Regions from separate parts of the Janthinobacterium woesei genome, predicted to be linked through region 2. Evidence: predicted binding sites of a transcription regulator. Region 2 holds the regulator's gene; the other holds the start of a gene.
What was found. The regulator LexA, encoded in region 2, represses DNA repair genes until DNA is damaged. The targets are predictions, from matches to a motif close to ACTGTATNNNNATACAGT.
Positions count from the first base shown of each region.

Region 1: recA (recombinase RecA) is a predicted target of LexA. The motif match lies at 2,769-2,786, and genes of this name have one in related genera.

Region 1 is NZ_JBNYXW010000007.1:235,182-242,850, reverse strand. It holds gene ACQ4W6_RS10070 (DUF2889 domain-containing protein) at 1-459, opposite strand, end outside; gene recX (recombination regulator RecX) at 988-1,443, opposite strand; gene recA (recombinase RecA) at 1,603-2,718, opposite strand; gene ACQ4W6_RS10055 (response regulator) at 2,921-3,640, shown strand; gene ACQ4W6_RS10050 (sensor histidine kinase) at 3,637-5,175, shown strand; gene ACQ4W6_RS10045 (DUF4212 domain-containing protein) at 5,168-5,482, shown strand; gene ACQ4W6_RS10040 (sodium:solute symporter family protein) at 5,479-7,527, shown strand; gene ACQ4W6_RS10035 (S9 family peptidase) at 7,636-7,669, shown strand, end outside.
Region 2 is NZ_JBNYXW010000006.1:220,875-228,543, forward strand. It holds gene folC (bifunctional tetrahydrofolate synthase/dihydrofolate synthase) at 1-470, shown strand, start outside; gene ACQ4W6_RS08700 (SPOR domain-containing protein) at 495-1,508, shown strand; gene ACQ4W6_RS08705 (CvpA family protein) at 1,529-2,017, shown strand; gene purF (amidophosphoribosyltransferase) at 2,057-3,580, shown strand; gene ACQ4W6_RS08715 (cystathionine gamma-synthase family protein) at 3,652-4,893, shown strand; gene lexA (transcriptional repressor LexA) at 4,959-5,594, opposite strand; gene rpsF (30S ribosomal protein S6) at 5,870-6,256, shown strand; gene priB (primosomal replication protein N) at 6,277-6,576, shown strand; gene rpsR (30S ribosomal protein S18) at 6,603-6,893, shown strand; gene rplI (50S ribosomal protein L9) at 6,921-7,376, shown strand; gene ACQ4W6_RS08745 (replicative DNA helicase) at 7,513-7,669, shown strand, end outside.

The DNA of each region.
Region 1 (7,669 bases), on a different contig from region 2:
GTCGGCGTTTGCGCCGTCGCGCGTCGACCACACATCGCCGGCGAACGCCTGGACGGTGGCGGTCGGCAAGACTTGGGCCAGTTCAGTCAAATGGGTACAGCCATCGATACCGCCCAGGCGCTGTTTCAATTCCCTACGGAAATTTTTCAACAGGTTCAAGCCGATGAGCAGCTTGTAGGCGGGACCGATGGTATTACAAAAACCGGGATACGGTACGGAATCGGAGGCAGCTTCAGCCTCGACGATGGTCAGCTCGCGATCGACGGTAATGCGTAAATGGAGGTCATGCAGAGGGGTACCGGCGGGACGGGGGCCGGAGGCCAGCATCGCGTCGTAGCTTTTGATATCGGTAATACGGGCGTCAATATCCCACAGGCCGTCCTCGCGCACATACGCTTGGACGTCGATAACGCGGGAGTGCCGTAAGGCGCGCCGGGATACGGGAGTTGACAGGGGCATAAGACCGATGCCGCTTGCGCGGCCAAAATTTAGTAAGCAGCCATGTGCATAAAGCACGCTGTTCGCAGCTTCTACGAACAGCAACCGCACCTGCGGCGCCGCAAAAACCCTAAAAGTGTAGCACATTGGACGCAGGTTGCGCCGCAACATAATTTTTCATTGCTTTGGCAAAAGCATTTCAAAGTATACGGAAAACGCATGTAAATTTACGCCGTTATCACGATAATTGATGACTGATATGTGCAGCTGTTGCCACCTGCCGCGTCAAATTTTCACGTCTGCCACGGAACACGGTAGCGCTGCCACGCCTGGCCACGCACAGCGCAACAATACGTTCCCTGCTTAACCAGGCGATGGCACGGGAAATGACATTACAAAGAAGATAATGCTATGCGGCGAGGCCGCCTTGCCGGCAAGGCAGGGGCATGGCAGGGACTGTTGCAGAAGGAACACAGTGCATCCTGAGCCAGCAAGCTGGCAGGGGGAAAATAAGCGCGAGGCGCGGCAAACGGGGCCGCGTCGGCCAGGCTAATCCTCGTCAAGCTCCAAACCTTTCAAGGCGACCTGCACGGCACGCTGGGAAAAGCCACGCTGCATCAAGAAACGCATCTGCTTGTTGCGTTGCTCGGCATCCTGCGCCACCTGGCCAAACTTGCGGCGCCACACTTCACAGGCACGCTCCGTTTCTCCTTCGGCCAGACCCGCCTTGAGCTCCTTCAGCGCTTCGCTGCCGATGCCATGGCTTTGCAGCTCGGCCATGATGCGGCTGTTGCCGAAGCGGGCCGAACGGCGGTGGATCAGCGCTTCGGAAAAACGTTCCTGCGACAGCCAGTTGGCCTGCTCCAGGCTGTCGAGCAAGGCTTCCACGTCGTCGCCTTCCTGCGCATGCCGTTGCAGCTTGCGCCGCAATTCCATGCGGCTATGTTCGCGCATCGACAAAAAACGTAGCGCCCTGCCCTTCAGGCTCAACTGTACCGCTGCCATCATTCCACCCTATCGTCATCACTTCAACAAAACACACACCGTCAAAAACACAATTGCCGCCTGGCGCACAGGCGCGAGGCGGCAATCAATTGTAGGACGTTACCGGCCAGCTAGCGCAGCCTTCCGCTGGCGGCCAGCCGCAGCTGGCCCTGGCACAGCTTACTCGGCTGCTTTCGCTTCCACAGCCTTGGCGGCTTTGTCAGCCTTGTCGGCCTTATTATCCACCTTGTCTGGCTTTTCAGCAGCCAGCGGCGGCAGTTCGCGCACGCCCAGCGAGACGCGAACCTTGTTTTCGATCTCGCGGGCCAGCGCCGGACGCTCTTGCAGGAAGGCGCGGGCATTGTCCTTGCCCTGGCCGATGCGTTCGCCGTTGTAGCTGTACCACGAACCGGATTTCTCCACGATCTTGGCATCCGAACCCAGGTCCAGGATTTCGCCTTCGCGCGAGGTGCCGGCGCCGTACAGGATGTCGAAATGCGCTTCCTTGAATGGCGGCGCGATCTTGTTCTTGACGACCTTGACCTTGGTTTCGTTACCGATCACTTCGTCGCCCGATTTGATCGAGCCGGTGCGGCGGATATCCAGGCGCACGGAAGCGTAGAATTTCAGCGCATTACCACCCGTGGTCGTTTCAGGGCTACCGAACATCACGCCGATCTTCATGCGGATCTGGTTGATGAAGATGACCAGGGTATTCGTGCGGTTGATGGAGCCGGTCAGCTTGCGCAGGGCTTGCGACATCAAACGCGCTTGCAGGCCTGGCAGGGAATCACCCATGTCGCCTTCGATCTCGGCGCGGGGCGTGAGCGCGGCCACGGAGTCGATGACGACCAGGTCGACGCTGCCCGAACGCACGAGGGCGTCGCAGATTTCCAGCGCCTGTTCGCCCGTATCCGGTTGCGAGATCAGCAATTCATGCAGGTTCACGCCCAGCTTTTGCGCGTAGCCGACGTCGAGCGCGTGCTCGGCATCGATAAAGGCGCACGTACCGCCCAATTTTTGCATTTCAGCAATGGTTTGCAGGGTCAAGGTGGTTTTACCCGACGATTCAGGACCGTAGATTTCCACCACGCGGCCGCGCGGCAAGCCGCCGACGCCCAGCGCGATATCCAGGCCGAGCGAACCGGTCGACACGACTTGCACTTCTTCGATCACGGCGCTGGCATCCATGCGCATGACCGAACCTTTGCCAAACTGCTTCTCGATCTGCGCCAGTGCGGCGGCGAGCGCCTTGGCTTTTTCCGATGCGGGTACTACAGCTTTTTTATCGTCCATATGTTCTTTCAGCCTGAAATTAGCGCGGGGTTAAATTCGTTACAGACACTACTGTATAAAAAAACAGTGATCAATGCAAGCGGAACGTGGATTTGTTTTGAAACAGATCAATACAAACCTTGTTTTGCACAAAAACTCGCCACCTTGCGGAAAATGAAACACAATACAAGCTTCTATTGCCGCGAGCACAGGAATTCCCACCATGCGTATTTTACTTGCCGAAGATGACAGCGTACTGGCCGATGGCCTGACCCGCTCACTGCGCCAATCCGGTTATGCCATCGATTACGTCAAGACCGGGCAAGAAGCCGATACGGCCCTGTCCACCCAGGAATTCGACTTGCTGATCCTCGACCTGGGCTTGCCGAAGATGTCCGGGCTGGAAGTGCTGCGCCGCCTGCGCGCGCGCGCCTCCCTGCTGCCGGTGCTGATACTGACGGCGGCCGACTCCATCGAACAACGCGTCAATGGCCTCGACCTGGGCGCCGATGATTATATGGCCAAGCCGTTCGCCCTGTCGGAACTGGAGGCAAGAGTGCGCGCCCTGACGCGGCGCGGCGCGGGCGGCGGCGCTACCGTCATCAAGCACGGCCCGCTCAGCTATGACCAGGTGGGCCGCAGCGCCTACATCAACGACCAGATGCTCGACCTGTCGGCGCGCGAACTGGGCCTGCTGGAAATCCTGCTGGGCCGCATCGGCCGCCTCGTTTCAAAAGAGCAACTGGTCGACCACCTGTGCGAATGGGGCGAGGAAGTGTCGAACAATGCCATCGAAGTGTATGTGCACCGCCTGCGCAAGAAAATCGAAGTGGGCGGCGTGCGCATCGCCACCGTACGCGGCCTCGGTTACTGCCTGGAAAAATATTCGGAAGCGCGCCTGCACGCCGAAGCAGCCGATCCCACTGCTCCCACCAGCAAGTGAAGGTGCGCGAGGCGCCGCCTGACGACAGCGTCGACGACGACTGGTTCGAGCCGCCCACCACGGAGCAGGATGACACCATCCAGCACTCGCTGTTTGGCGAAATCCTCGACTGGATGCTGGCGCCCTTGCTGCTGCTGTGGCCGATGAGCATTGCCATCACCTACCTGGTGGCAAAAGGCATTGCCAATCAGCCGTTCGACCATGCGCTGGAAGACAGCGTCACCGTGCTGGCGCAGCAGGTCAAACAGGCCGACGGCGAGATGCTGCGCCGCGTGGCGGAAAAAGCTGCCAACAACAAGCGCCGCGACTTCCTGCGCGGCGACGATGTCGACACCCTGTATTACCTGGTGGTGGGCGCGCGCGGCGAATATCTGGAAGGTGACCGCGACTTGCCGCCACCGCAGGACCCCGACAAATACAGCAGCGGCACGGTGCTGTTCCGCAACGACACCATCCACGGCACGCCCGTGCGCGTGGCCTTTACCTATCTCGACATCCCTTCCGGCAACGACGACGAAGCGCGCCGCGCGCTGGTGCAAGTGGCCGAAACCCTGGAAAAGCGCGCGCAATTGGCCAATGAAATCATCAAGGGCGTGATTTTGCCGCAGTTCATCATCTTGCCCGTGATCCTGGCCCTGGTCTGGTTTGCCCTGGCGCGTGGCCTGTCGCCGCTGGCGCAATTGCAGGAACGCATACGCGCCCGGCCGCCTGACGATCTCTCACCCATCGACTCGGGCCAGGTACCCGAGGAAATCACACCACTGGTGGGCTCGCTGAACGAGATGCTGTCGCGCCTGTCGCTGTCGATCGACATGCAAAAGCGCTTCATCGCCGATGCGGCGCACCAGATGAAGACGCCGCTGGCGGGCATGCGCATGCAGTCCGAACTGGCCTTGCGCCAGACCGACCACGACGAGATTCACCGCTCGCTGTTGCAACTGGCGAAAAGCTCGGAGGCGGCCACGCGCCTGGTGAACCAGTTGCTGGCCCTGGCGCGTGCGGAAAACCAGCCACAGGCGGGCACAGCCTTTGAGCCTATCGAGCTCAACGAGCTGGCACGCGGCGTGGTGCAGGACTGGGTGCAAGCCTCGTTTGCCCAGCACATCGACTTGGGCTTCGAGCAAGCCGCCTATTCGACCATGATTTCCGGCAATGCCATCATGTTGCGTGAACTGCTGAGTAACCTGATCGACAATGCCTTGCGCTACACGCCGTCCGGCGGCAGCGTCACGGTGCGCGTGCGCAGCACCCTGGAGCTAGCCATCCTGGAAGTGGAAGATACGGGCCCCGGCATCCCGCAGGCGGAGCGGGCGCACGTGTTCGAACGCTTTTACCGCATTCTTGGCAGCAATGCCGACGGCAGCGGCCTGGGGCTGGCCATCGTGCGCGAAATTGCTCAGCAGCATGGCGCGGAAGTCGATATTTTTAATAATCCGCACACTACCTCGCCAAAATTGCCCGGCACGCTGTTGCGCCTGAGCATAGCCTTGCTGCTGCCGGACGCCCCGCAAGAGGATGACATCACGTATGGATAAGCCGAGCCCTCCCCCGGCGCCGGCGCGCCCAGCGCGCACGCCCAACCCCGAATTGCAGCAGCGCCTCGATGCCCACTGGCACAAGACGCGGCGCCTGACGGCCATCCTGCTGGTGATCTGGCTGCTGACGGGCTTCCTGACCGTGTTTTATGCGCGCGAACTGCTGCATTTGAACCTATTCGGCTGGCCATTGCCCTTTTATATGGCGGCGCAGGGCGCCTCGCTGGTGTACCTGGCCATCATCGCGTTTTACGCCTGGCGCATGCGGCGCCTCGACCGCGCCTTCCATGCCGGAGACAACACATGACCCCCCAGCGCACCTTTTTTGCCCGGCTGTGCCACTACTATCTGCTGTTTACGGCCGGCTTTGCCGCTTTCCTGCTGGCCCTGGCGGTGCTGGAGCAGGAAGGCATGCCGCGCGCGTGGATCGGCTACTTGTTCATGTTTGCCACCATCAGCCTGTACGCCACCATCGGCGTCATCAGCCGTACCTCGAACGTCACCGAATACTATGTGGCGGGGCGGCGCGTGCCGGCCATGTTCAACGGCATGGCCACGGCTGCCGACTGGATCTCGGCCGCCAGCTTCATCAGCCTCGCTGGCGGCCTGTACCTGAACGGCTTCGATGGCCTGGCCTTCATCATGGGCTGGACAGGCGGCTATTGCCTGGTGGCGCTCCTGATCGCGCCCTACCTGCGCAAGTTCGGCCAGTACACGATCCCCGATTTTCTCGCCGCCCGCTACGGCAGCGGCGCCGACGGGCGCGGCGCGGCCGTGCGCGTGGTGGCCGTGGCCGCCACCATCATCGTCTCGTTTACCTACGTGGTGGCGCAAATCTATGCCGTCGGCCTGATCGCTTCGCGCTTCACGGGCGTGGATTTTTCTGTCGGCATCTTCCTGGGACTGGCCAGCATCCTGGTCTGCTCCTTTCTTGGCGGCATGCGCGCCATCACCTGGACGCAGGTGGCGCAATACATCATCATCCTGATCGCCTTCCTGATCCCAGCCATGTGGCTGTCCGTCAAGCATGCGGACAATCCCGTGCCGCAGATCGCGTATGGCAAGGTGCTGCCGCAACTGAGCGCGCGCGAACATGTGCTGGAGGCCGACCCGAAGGAAAACGAGGTGCGCGCCATCTTCCGCCAGCGCGCGCAAAGCTACCAGGCGCGCATCGACGGCTTGCCCGGCTCGTGGGAACAGGGCCACCTGGCGGCCCAGCGCCAGCTCGACAACTTACGCCAGCGCAATGCCTCGTTGTTCGACATCCGCAATGCGGAGCGCACCCTGATCGCTTATCCGAAGAGTCCCGATGAAGCGCGCGTGCTGTGGCAGACGGCGCAGGCGACCAACCAGAAACGCGCCGAACCGCTCACACCCCATGCGCTGCCCTTTCCCGCAGCCGACCGGGAACAGTCCGACATCAAGCGCAACAATTTCCTGGCGCTGGTGTTTTGCATGATGCTGGGCACGGCAGCCCTGCCGCACATCCTCATGCGATCCTACACCACGCCTTCCGTGCACGACACGCGCGTCTCCGTGTTCTGGACCTTATTCTTCATCCTGTTGATCTATCTCACGATTCCCGCGCTGGCCGTGCTGGTCAAATACGATATTTATTCCTCCCTGGTAGGTACGCAATACGCCAACCTGCCCACCTGGGTGTCGTACTGGGCCAATGTAGACAAGCTCAGTCCCTTGATCAGCATCGTCGACGTCAACCGCGACGGCATCGTGCAGCTGGCGGAAATTTCCATCGATGCCGACGTGCTGGTGCTGGCCACGCCCGAGATCGCCGGCTTGCCGTATGTCATTTCCGGCCTGGTGGCGGCCGGTGGCCTGGCCGCCGCCCTGTCGACGGCGGACGGCTTGTTGCTGGCCATTTCGAATGCCCTCTCGCACGACATTTATTACAAGGTGGTCGATCCCACCGCCTCGACGCAGAAGCGCGTGACGATTTCGAAATTGCTGCTGCTGGCCGTGGCCTTCATCGCCGCCTATGCTGCCTCGCAAAAGCCGGCCGATATCCTGTCACTGGTCGGTATCGCCTTTTCGCTGGCCGCCTCAACCCTGTTCCCGCCTCTGGTGCTGGGCGTATTCTGGAAGCGCGCCAACCACCAGGGGGCGCTGGCCGGCATGGTCGCAGGGTTTGGCGTGTGCCTGTATTACATGCTGCACACGAGCACCATGCTGGGCGGCAATGCCGCTGGACAATGGTTTCACATCGCACCGATTTCCGCCGGCATCTTTGGCGTACCGGCTGGCCTGGCCGCCGCCGTGCTGGTCAGCTGGCTGACGCCGGCGCCGGGACGCCGCAGCACGGGGCTGGTCGAACATATCCGGGCACCGGAATAATTACAGGAAAACACTGAGCTGGACTCGCTAAAACCCTCCGTAAATGATAGCCTTGGGGAAACAATATTCAAATGAATACCCTATCTAGCAATTCAATCCGGAGTAACCATGCGGTCCAGCCTTGCCTGTCTCACCCTGAGTG
Region 2 (7,669 bases):
AAGTGCGCACCGGCCTGGTGACGGTGGAATTGCCGGGCCGCTTCCAGGTCTTGCCAGGGCGCCCCAGCGTGATCCTTGATGTGGCGCATAATCCCCACGCGGCCTCGGCGCTGAACCAGAACCTGGGCAATATGGGTTTCCACCCGTACACCTACGCCGTGTTTGGTTCCATGCAGGACAAGGATATCGATGGCGTACTGGCCGCAATGGCCGAACATGTCGACCATTGGTGCCTGACAGGTTTGCCTTCGCCGCGTGCGGCCACGGCATCCGAACTGGCGGCCAAGGTGCAGATCATGCTCGAAGGCAAGCCCGACAGCAGCGAGCATAGCGTATCTATTTTCGATGATCCGGCACAAGCTTTTGCAAATGCACTGAGCCGCGCCGGTGAGAATGATAGAATTGTGGTCTTTGGTTCTTTCCTCACCGTTGCTGGCGTGATGAAGGCCCGAAAATCCTCACTTCACTGAAACGCACTCGACTGAAAATCACGCATGGGCTTGTTCTCGAAACTGTTTAAAAACAAGCAAGAATCCTCTGGCGAAGACAGTGGCTTTTATGTCCCTGGCGAAGCACAGTCGCCGACCCGCAAACGCGCTGCCAACACCTCCGGTGGTGGCGGTGCTCGCCGTGGCGGCAAGGAAACGCCGGACCCGGTCTTGCCTGAAAAGAAACGTGCGCGCCGCCGCCTGGTCGGGGCAGTTGCCCTGACCCTGGGCGTGGCCGTCGGCTTGCCGATGCTGCTCGATGCCGAACCGAAGGCCCCCGTCAACGACATCGCCATCGACATCCCGTCGAAAGAGAAGGTCGCCGCCGCTCCCGCGCCAGCCCCCGTGCAGGCGGTGCCGGCACAGGGCTCGGCGCACAACGGCCTGGACCAGTCCGAGGAAATTGTCGACGCGCCACTGCCGCCAGCGGCCAGGCCTGCGCCAGCTGCGGCGCCCGTGCTGGCCGCCGCCGAGCCTGTTCCTGCCAAGCCGCAGTATATGGAGCCGAAACCGGAGCCGAAACCGGAGCCCAAGTCCGTCAAGGTTGAGCCCAAGCCGGAGCCGAAGCATGAGCCGAAACCCGAAGTTAGACACGAGTCCAAGCCTGAACCCAAGCCTGAACCCAAGCCTGAACCTAAGCACGAGGTGAAGCCGGAAGCCAAGCCCGAACCGAAACCTGCCAAGCCGGCGCAGTCTGCTGACGATGCGGCGCGCGCGCTGGCGATTCTGGAAGGCAAGCCATCTGAGCGGGCGCAAGACAAGCCGCAAGACAAGTCCCACGATACCGGCTCCGGCAAGTTCGTGGTGCAGGTGGCAGCCCTGGCGACGCAAGACAAGGTGGATGAATTGCAGGAAAAACTGCGCGATGCGGGCATCAAGTCGTACACGCAGAAGGTTTCCAGCCCTGCTGGTGAGCGCATCCGTGTCCGCGTGGGGCCGTTTGGCAGCCGTGAAGACGCGGAAAAGACGCGCGCCAAGTTGCAAAAGCTGGGCCTGGGCGGCAGCCTGGTGCCAGCATGACGATGCAAGGCTGAACGCGCGTGACGATCTTCGATTACCTGGTGCTGTTCGTACTGGTGACCTCCGTGCTGATCAGCATGATGCGTGGCCTGGTCAAGGAAATATTGTCATTGATCAGCTGGGTGGTGGCTTTTATCGTTGCCAACGCTTATGGTGCCAGCGTGGCAAAATTCCTGCCTGAAGTCGTGCCGGGCGAAGCTATTCGCTTGTTGCTGGCCTTCGTGGTGGTGTTCATCGGCGTGCGCATTCTGATGGGTTTACTCGGCATGACGGTCGATGCGCTGGTCAAGGTAACGGGCATGAGCCTGGCCGACCGCACCCTGGGCAGCCTGTTTGGTCTGGCACGGGGCCTTGTGATTGTGCTGACCGCCGTCATCTTGTGTGGCATGACCTCCATACCCCAGCAGCCATTCTGGAAAAACGCGCTGCTCAGTCCGTTCGCGGAGCAGGGCGCGCGCGCCATCAAGCCTTATCTGCCTGCCGCGTATGCGCAGCATGTGACATTTTGAATTTTTTTTAAAATCAGTAGCACAGTTTAGGAGCACACCATGTGTGGCATCGTCGGCGTCGTTTCCCATCAACCTGTCAATCAATTGCTCTATGATGCATTGTTGCTTTTGCAACATCGCGGTCAGGACGCGGCAGGGATTGCGACCAATCACAGCAGTATGTTTTCCATGCACAAGGCCAATGGTCTCGTACGTGACGTCTTCCGTACGCGCAACATGCGTTCGCTGCAAGGCAATTCGGGCATCGGCCACTGCCGCTACCCGACGGCCGGTTCGTCTAGCGAAGAGGAAGCACAGCCGTTTTATGTGAATGCGCCGTTCGGCATCACCCTGGCGCACAATGGCAACCTGACCAACTGGGAGCAGTTGAAACAGGAAATGTTCAAGAATGACCGCCGCCACATCAATACCGATTCCGACTCGGAAGTGCTGCTCAACGTGCTGGCGCATGAAATCCAGGAAGCGACGACGGGCCTGAACCTGGACCCGGACGCCATCTTCAAGGCCGTGACCGTGCTGAACCGCCGCGTCAAGGGTGGTTATGCTGCCGTGGCGCAAATCGCCGGATTTGGCTTGCTGGCCTTCCGCGACCCGCACGGCATCCGTCCGTTGTGCCTGGGCATCAATGAAACGGAGCAAGGCGCCGAATACCTGATCGCCTCCGAATCCGTGGCCCTGGAAGGCATGGGCTTCCGCTTCGTGCGCGACATCGGTCCTGGTGAGGCCATCTTTATCGATGCCGACAAGCAATTGCACAGCCGCCAATGCGCCGACAATGCCAGCCTGAACCCTTGCGTGTTCGAATTCGTCTACCTGGCACGTCCCGACTCCGTCATCGACGGCGCCTCCGTGTACGCCACGCGCCTGAAAATGGGCGAGTACCTGGCCGAGAAGATCCGCGCCGAATTGCCAGGCGTGCATATCGACGTGGTCATGCCGATTCCCGACTCGTCGCGTCCGGCCGCCATCCAGTTGGCCATGGCGCTCAACATCGAGTACCGCGAAGGCTTCATCAAGAACCGCTACATCGGCCGTACCTTCATCATGCCTGGCCAGGCGGCGCGCAAGAAGTCCGTGCGCCAGAAGCTCAATGCGATTCCATCCGAATTCAAGGATAAAGTCGTGCTGCTGGTCGACGACTCCATCGTGCGCGGCACCACCAGCCGTGAAATCGTGCAAATGGCACGCGAAGCGGGCGCCAAGAAGGTCATCTTCGCTTCGGCCGCGCCGCCGGTGATCTACCCGAACGTGTACGGCATCGACATGCCGACGCGCGACGAGCTGATCGCCTACGGCCGCACGACGGAAGAAGTGTGCCGCGAAATCACGGCCGATTATCTGGTGTACCAGGATATCGCGGCCCTGAAGCAAGCGATTGCCGACGTCAACCCGGCCCTGACGAACTTCGAGGCATCGTGCTTCGATGGCGTGTATGTGACGGGCGACGTGTCGCAGGAATACCTGGACCGCCTGGAATACGCACGCCACCATCCGAAGGCGGCAGCGCCCGAAGATACGCCGCGTTCCCAGTTGAACCTGAACCTCGCTACCACCGAGGGTTGATGCAGGGCCCGGCTATTGCCGGGCTTTTTTTTTGCCTGACATTTTTTCTCCGCCTTGCGCACCACTCAATCATGAGCAACAACAAAACCTACGGCTTTACCACTACCATCCTGCATAGCGACCGCCGCAAGGGCATCGAACATGGCTCCCTGCACAAGCCCTTGCACACCTCGGTGGCTTTCGGCTATGCCGACGCGCGCCAGCTGGCCTCCGTGTTCCAGGGCAAGGAACCGGGCTTCCGCTATGGGCGCCAGGGCAATCCGACGGTCTCCGCGCTGGAAGACAAGGTCAACAAGATGGAAGATGGCGTGGCTACCTTGTGCTTCGCCACCGGCATGGGCGCCATCGGCGCCGTGGTGCAATCCTTGCTGCGCGCGGGCGACCACGTCGTGTCGTCGGCCTTTTTGTTTGGCAATACCAACAGTCTGTGGCAAACGGTGACGGGGCAGGGCATTGATGTGGCGTTTGTCGATGCCACCGATGTCGCCAATGTAGCGGCTGCCATCACGCCTGCCACGCGTATTGTTTTCGTGGAAACTATCGCCAATCCGCGCACGCAGATCGCCGACCTGGCCAAGATCGGCGCCTTGTGCAAGGAGCGCGGCATCCTGTACATCGTCGACAATACGATGACCACGCCGTATCTGTTCCGCCCGAAGGCGGTGGGCGCGGGGCTGGTGGTCAATGCGTTGACGAAATCCATCGGTGGCCACGGCAATGCGCTGGGCGGTAGCTTGACCGATACGGGCGTGTTTGACTGGACGCAATACCCGAACATCTTTGAAAATTACAAGAAAGTGGCGCCCGCGCAGTGGGGTATCGCGCAAATCCGCGCCAAGGCCTTGCGCGACTTCGGCGCCTCACTGGGACCGGAAGCGGCGCACCATATTGCCGTTGGCGCCGAAACCATGGCCTTGCGCATGGACCGCACCTGCTCGAATGCCCTGGCGCTGGCGAGCCTGCTGCAGGCCGATCCGCGCGTGGCGGCCGTGCATTATCCGGGTTTGCCCTCGCACCCGCAGCATGCGCTGGCTGCCGACTTGTTCCGCAGCTTTGGTTCCCTGTTCAGTTTTGAGCTGAAAGACGGCATCGATTGCTTCGATTTCCTCAATCGCCTGAACTTGGCCATTCCCGCCAGCAACTTGGGCGACACGCGCACCTTGGTCATTCCCGTCGCCCACACGATTTTTTATGAGATGGGTGCCGAGCGCCGCGCCAGCATGGGCATCGCCGAATCGCTGATCCGCGTCTCCGTCGGTATCGAGGATGAGGTCGATTTATTGGAAGACTTCCGCCAGGCGCTTGAGGCATAAAGTGCCGTAAATAAAAAAGGCCGGAACAGCACATGACTGTTCCGGCCCTTTTTACGTGCAACAGTTTAATGCCAGCTGCGCATCAGGCCCACTGCCAGGCCTTCCAGCGCAAATTCGTCTTCGGGCGAGACGGTAATGACCTTGAAGTCCGGGTTTTCCGGCAGCAGTTCGATCACGGAGCCTGTTTTCCTGTAGCGCTTGACGGTGACTTCGTCGCCGATGCGGGCCACGACGATCTGTCCGTTCTTGGCGCTGTCGACCTTCTTGACGGCCAATAAATCGCCATCCATGATGCCGGCGTCGCGCATGGACCAGCCGCGCACTTTCAGCAGGAAGTCGGGCTTGGCCGAAAACAGGGCTGGATCGACGTTGTAGCTCGCTTCCAGGTTTTCCTGCGCCAGGATGGGCGAGCCAGCCGCCACCCGGCCGATCAGGGGCAGCGACATCAGCAGCGCCGCCGGCACTTTGGCCGGTAGCGTTTCAGCGGCCGCGCCGATCAGGCGAATGCCGCGCGAGGTGCCCGGCGAAATCTCGATCGCGCCCTTGCGGGCCAGGGCCTGCAAATGCTCTTCGGCCGCGTTGGCCGATTTAAAACCCAATTCGTTGGCGATTTCGGCACGGGTGGGAGGAAAACCCGTATTTTCAATCGCGTCCTTGATCAGGTTCAGGATTTGTTCTTGTCGTGCTGTCAGCTTGATCATGAGCGGTGGGTGCATACTAAAATGCTGTCTATATGAACAGTCTGTATTTTTGTACAGTATCGCCCACTATGCAAGGGGATTTGCGCTTTTTGCGCGGATTTCGCGCGAAATAGTCGGCGCAGGCGGAAAAATGCGGCTACGCAGCGGTGTCCAATGCCGTTGTGGAAGGAATTATTGAAACCTTTGCCAATAGCGGTTATAATCTTCGGCTGACCTTCCCACACTCGTCTTGACGCCGAGGTGGGCGATTATCAATCCGACCTGAAGGAGTTTGCATGCGTCATTATGAAATAGTCTTTATCGTCCATCCGGACCAGAGCGAGCAAGTGCCCGCGATGATCGAACGCTACAAAGCCAGCGTAACCACCCGCGGCGGTTCGGTTCACCGCGTGGAAGATTGGGGCCGCCGTCAAATGGCTTACTCGATCCAAAAGCTGCCTAAAGCACACTACATCTGCCTGAACATCGAATGCGATAACGAGACCCTGGTCGAGTTGGAAACAGCATTCAAATTCAATGATGCCGTGTTGCGTCACCTGACCGTTAAAATGAAGAAAGCTGAAACAGCTCCTTCGCCGATGATGAAATCGGTACAACGCGAAGATGCGGCTAAAAGCCACCGCACCGAAGCACCAGCAGCCGCTCCAGCCGTAGCAGCTTAATTGTTGACCAGGATCGTGCGCTGAACCAGCTACAAGTAACCGCCATCATTGCCGAGCGCGAAATATTGCGCTATACCCCGGCAGGGCTGCCGATTGTGAATGCAGTATTGCAACACAGTTCGCAGCAGATGGAAGCAGGGATTGCCCGTTTGACCGAGTTTGATGTTGCCGCGCTTGCCGCTGGCGAAATCTCAGGCCGGTTCAGTCAGGCAAGCTTGGGCGGGGTCTATCAGTTCACGGGTTTCCTGGCCAGGAAAAGCCGCAACAGCAAGAGTTTGGTGTTTCACATCATTGATTTTAGTGCAGTCACTTCCGACTAGCGCATTTTTAGATACAGGAGCCTCACATGGCATTCGGTAAAAAGTTCGACAAAAATAAGCTCAAGCTTAAAGAAAAACGCAAACAGCAGAACCCGCTGTTCAAACGCAAGAAGTTCTGCCGCTTCACCGCAGCTCACGTTGAGCAAGTTGACTACAAAGACGTTGATACGCTGAAAGACTTCGTCCAAGAAAACGGCAAGATCATGCCAGCACGCCTGACCGGTACCAAGGCGCACTACCAGCGCCAAGTTGACACCGCAATCAAGCGCGCTCGCTTCCTCGCGCTGCTGCCATACACCGATCTGCACCACGCTTAATCGGTCAGATATTCCTGGAGAAGAACTATGCAAATCATTCTGTTAGAAAAAGTTGTTAACGTCGGTAACCTCGGCGAAGTCGTCAAAGTCAAAGACGGTTACGCACGTAACTTCCTGATCCCGCAACGCCTGGCACGTCGTGCTACGGCAACCGCTGTGGCTGAATTCGAAGTCAAGCGCGCCGAACTGGAAAAAGCTGCTGCTGCCAAACTGGCCGTATCGCAAGCCCAGGGCGAAAAACTGAGCGGCCTGACCGTTCAAGTTGCTCAAAAAGCTGGTGTTGATGGCCGTCTGTTCGGTTCCGTCACCAACTTCGACATCGCTGAAGCGCTGACCAAGCAAGGTTTTGCTGTTGAAAAAGCACAAATCCGTATGCCTACCGGCCCGCTGAAAGTTGTTGGCGAGCACAACGTTTCGGTTGCTCTGCACACCGACGTGGTCGTGGAAGTTGTTATCGCTGTCGTTCCAGACGCGAACGCGTAATCGTCTGTGGGCCTTGGCCCGCAAGCATTGCCGTACTATGAAAAGCCGGGTTCGCCCGGCTTTTTTTTGGCCTTTTTTTCGCTGATTTTTTGGCCTTTTTTTTTGCCCTGACGCCGAAGCGGGTATAATTCGCGTCATGAACGCCCCCTCAGATCCACAACTAGATTCCCTCCGCATTCCGCCGCATTCGATCGAAGCAGAACAATCCGTAATCGGTGGTCTGCTGCGCGACAATGCTGCGTATGACCGCATCGCCGACTTCATGCATGCGGAGGATTTCTATCGCTATGACC